DNA from 2 places in the Streptomyces sp. NPDC058231 genome. Region 2 is predicted to be linked to the other one. Evidence: riboswitches for the same ligand, from Rfam matches in the RefSeq annotation. Region 2 holds a riboswitch; the other holds the start of a gene.
The links. Region 2 has a riboswitch for cobalamin ahead of ACFVXE_RS27295 (ABC transporter substrate-binding protein). Riboswitches for the same ligand answer to the same signal wherever they lie in the genome.
Positions count from the first base shown of each region.

Region 1: linked by a shared signal. The riboswitch ahead of ACFVXE_RS12515 (hypothetical protein) and the one ahead of ACFVXE_RS27295 (ABC transporter substrate-binding protein) in region 2 are both predicted to bind cobalamin.

Region 1 covers NZ_JBHVWN010000013.1:105,617-107,811, forward strand. Annotated here, with positions in the region: gene ACFVXE_RS12510 (PHB depolymerase family esterase) at 1-789, shown strand, start outside; cobalamin riboswitch at 965-1,096, shown strand; gene ACFVXE_RS12515 (hypothetical protein) at 1,204-2,195, shown strand, end outside.
Region 2 covers NZ_JBHVWN010000049.1:38,625-40,819, reverse strand. Annotated here, with positions in the region: gene ACFVXE_RS27295 (ABC transporter substrate-binding protein) at 1-1,002, opposite strand, end outside; cobalamin riboswitch at 1,065-1,255, opposite strand; gene ACFVXE_RS27290 (helix-turn-helix domain-containing protein) at 1,221-1,721, opposite strand; gene ACFVXE_RS27285 (protein kinase family protein) at 1,986-2,195, opposite strand, start outside.

The DNA.
Region 1 (2,195 bases), on a different contig from region 2:
GCCATCTGGCAGGGCGCGTCCGACTACACGGTGTACCCCGCGAACGCCACCGCGCTGCGTGACCAGTGGACCGATGTGTGGGGTATCGGCCAGACCCCGGCCGGCACCGACACGCTGCCCGGGAACACCACCCGGACCATCTACAACGACTCCTCGGGCAAGCCCGCCGTGGAGACGTACTCCGTCTCCGGCATGGGCCACGGCCTGCCCGTGTCCCCCGGCTCGGGCACCGGTCAGTGCGGTTCCACGGCCGCGTACTTCCTCAGCTCGATCTGCTCGACGTACTACACCGGCGTCTTCTGGGGACTGGACCAGGGCGCCCCCGGCGGCGGGAACCCGCTGCCGGCCCCCTCGGGTCCGACGGTCACCGGCGTCACCGGCAGCAGCGCCTCGCTCTCCTGGGGCGCGGTGACGGGAGCCTCCTCGTACGCCGTCTACCGCAACGGCACCGAGGTCGGGCGGCCCGCCTCGACGGCGTTCACGGACACGGGGCTGACCGCCGGGACCGCGTACCGCTACACGGTGGCGGCGGTCGACGCGTCGGGGGCGACCGGTACCGTCTCGGCCGCGGTGACGGCGACCACGACCGGCGGGACGGGCGGCGGCGCCTGCTTCACGGCGACCAACTACGCCCAGGTGGCGGCCGGGCGGGCGCACACGACGGGCGGCTACGTGTACGCCAACGGCTCGAACCAGAACATGGGTCTGTACAACGTGTTCGTCACCCACACCCTGAGGGAGTCGCCGGCGGGCTACTTCGTGATCGCCGACACCGGCTGCACGGCGTAGCGGGCGGGCCGGGTCCGCGGCCCGCCCGGCGACCACTCCTCGTGACAGGAAGGCGTCCGCGGGTCCCGGGTCCGGGACGGACCGGGGCAAGGGCGTGGAAGTGGTCCCGGCGGCTCCGGGACGGTGACGTACGTCGCTGTCCCGGATGCCCCTCCGCCCGGGGCGAACGGGTTACGTCCCGGTAGAGTGTGCGAGTCGTCATCATGCCCGTTCAGGGGGAAGCCGGTGCAAATCCGGCGCTGACCCGCAACCGTGAGCCGCTTCGAGCGGTAAGTCGGACTGCCCTGTCCGCGGTCGTGACCGGCTCGCGTCACCGGAGAGCCGGTGGCCGGCACCGTCGAGGCATACGGGGCCGGAGCCTGGTGCCTGAGCGTGCCTGTGCCCGGTTCCGCCACAGGAGAGGCTCAGCCCGCAATGACCGTACGCCGCAGCGCAGCAACGCTCGCCGCCACCGCCACCGTGCTCTGTGCGGCCGCTGCCCCGGCCGCGGTCGCGGCGCCGTCGCCCTCCCCCAGCCCGTCCGTCGCGCTGCCCTCCGGGCTGTACGGCACCAAGGACCCCACGTACGACGGGGTCTGGCGGCAGTCGCTGGCCTTCCTCGCCCAGCGCATCGAGGGGATCGTGCCCGCGACCGAGTCGGTGGACTGGCTGATCGCCCAGCAGTGCGGCAACGGCGCCTACGCGTCGTACCGCGCCGACGTCTCCAAGCCGTGCGACGCGAAGACCATGCTGGACACCAACGCCACCGCCGCGGCGGTCCAGGCGCTGGCGGAGGTCGGCGGGCACCGCGACATCGTCAACAACGGGGTCCGCTGGCTGAAGTCCGTCCAGAACGAGGACGGCGGCTGGGGCTACGGCGCGGGGTCGCCCAGCGACGCCAACTCCACCTCGGTCGTGATCGGCGCCCTGGCCCGGCAGGGCCAGCGGATCGGGGACATCACGAACGCGGGCGGCAGGACGCCGTACGACGCACTCCTCAAGCTGGCGATCCCCTGTGGCGGCAAGGACGGCGGCGCCTTCGCGTACCAGCCGGACAAGGCCGGGAAGCTCGCCGCCAACGCGGACGCCACCGCGGCCGCCGTGCTCGGCTCGATGGGCAAGGGCCTGGCCGTCGGGGACAACGCCACGGTCGACGGCAAGGCCCCGGCCTGTGTGAAGAGCGACGACCTCAAGCCGGAGCAGGCCGCCCGCAACGGTGCCGCCTACCTCGCGGGCGCCCTCGCCAAGACCGGCCACCTGAACCTGCCCCCGATGCCGGGCGCCGACGACACCACCCCGCAGCCCGACTTCGGCAACACCGCGGACGCGGTCGTCGCCCTGGCCTCCGCGGGCCACAAGGACAGGACTGCGGGTGCGGTCGGCTGGCTGAAGAAGAACTCCGGGAACTGGGCCGCGACGAGCGGCCC
Region 2 (2,195 bases):
CTGCTCCAGGCCCTCGACCGTCCTGATGGACGGGTTCATGGCCTGTCCGCTGAGCAGCACGTACCGCTTGTGCCGGACGGCGTCCATGTTCTTCGTCACGGGGTCGGACTCCAGGAACTCGATCTTCTTGGCGGCGCTCTCTGCGGTCTGGGCCTTGCGCGTCAGGTCGCCTATGACCAGAACGTCGGGGTTGCGGTCGGCGACGGTCTCCCAGTTGATCTGCGGCCATTCCTCGTGGGTGTCGTCGAAGGCGTTCTTCGCGCCGAGTTCCCTGGTGATGATGCCGGGTGCCCCGCAGCAGCCTGCCAGGTAGGGGGACTTGGAGTCCGAGAACCAGTAGAGGAGTGAGGTTCCGGAGGCGTTCACGCCGTCCGTCGCCTCATTCACCCGCCCCCGCAGCTGTGCGACGAGCCTGTCCCCGCGCTCGGGGACGCCGAACACCTGGGCAAGTTCGTGTACTTCACGGTAGACGCTGTCCATGGTCAGTGCCTCGGTCCGCGCTCCGTCGCCACCGCCGCTGTTGTCCTTGCCGGTGCAGTCGGCGGGCGACACGTAGGTCGGGACGCCGAGTTCCTCGAACTGTTCGCGCGGAGCGACGCCGCCCTTGGCGAGGGTGGACTCGAACGACGCGCTGACGAAGTCGGGTTCCTGGTCGAGGACCTTCTCCGACGAGGGCCGGTTCTCCGAGATCCGCGCCACCTTCGCGTTGGCCTTCTCCAGCCCCTTCATCACCGGGTCGGTCCAGGTGGCGGTCGCAGCCAGCCGGCCGGCGAGGCCGAGGGAGAGCAGGATCTCCGTCGACCCCTGGTCGACGGAGACGGCGTGGTGCGGAGCGGCTTCGACGGTGACGGTGGGGCCGCAGTTCCTGAGCGTCACCGGATAGCCTGCGCCCCCGGCGGGCTCGGCCCCGGATCTGTCGGTGCCGCCGCCGCAGGCGGTCAGCAGGAGAAGCGCCACCGAGAGCAGGGCAGCGGTGCGGGCGGGGCTGGCTATGGACGGCACGGAGTCCCTCTGCGTCTCAGGGCCCATGCGCGGGGCCCGGTGTACGGAGTACTGCCGCCCGGCACCGGGCGGCAGTTGCCAGCAGGTCTTCGGACTCGGGTTCCTTCGGACGGGACGCCTTCCCGGGGCATCCGTGGATGCGTCCCAGTGGCCGTGGCCCCGTCCGTCCCCCTCACCGCTGCGCGTCAGTTCCGGATTCGCACCGGATTCCCTGACCCCTACGTGGAGTTTGACTGGCTTCGGCAAGCTATCACGCGGCTCCGCGTGCCCCGGTGGCGGTGCGGTCGCCGGTGCGGGTACGGCCGCAGTGCCCCGGCCGGGCTAAGTCCGGCCGGAGCCCGAAGTCCTTCGGGGCTGATCATGTTGCCGGTGCGGCCGGCATACAGGTCCATGATGCGGGCGGCCTTGGGCCGGAACTTCGGATCGCGGATGAAGATCCAGGACCGGTACTGCCAGGGCTTGAGTGTGTCGTCGCGCAGCCAGCGGCGGACGGTGGAGGCGGAGATCGAGTCGGCGATGCGGCGGACGACGACCTCACGTGCCAGTTCCGGGCACGACCAGCGCGACAGCGGGGTGCCGGTCTCGGCGGGCAGTTGGCAGGCCAGGGCCTTGACCTCGGCGACCTGCACCGGGGTGAAGCGTCGTGGACGGCTGCAGCGCCTGCGGTCGGCCAGGGCAGCCAGGCCGCCGTCGGCGAAGCGGACCCGCCAGGTGCGCACGTGGCCAGGTGCGCTCCCGTTTCGCGGGCGATCGCTGCGTTGCCCCGCCCCCGGGCAGCCTGCAGCACGATCTGCGCCCGCAGGCGGTCACGGTGCGGGGTCCTGTGGCCGTAGGCCGCTTTCTTGAGCCGGTGCCGTTCGGCGGCGGTCACGACGATCGGGCGCGCAGTGGCTACGGGCAAGGCAGGCAGGCCGTTCAGCAGAAGCGGATCAGGGCACCCGGAGCCTCCCGCATCCAGCCCGGCTGTTGGCCGCCCAGGTCCATCAGATGATGAACAAGCTGTCCGGCCCGCCGATCCGGCGGATCGCCTCCAGGGGATACGGGGTCTGCCTGCTCTCAAAACGGAACTCGCGGTAGTAGTCCGTCATCACTGCGGCGATCGGGGCGTGGCGGGTGAGGATCGCCGCGACCTGCGACGGGATTCCCGTCGGAGGTTCCCCTCGGGCGCAGGCGTGCACGAACGCGCTGCGCTC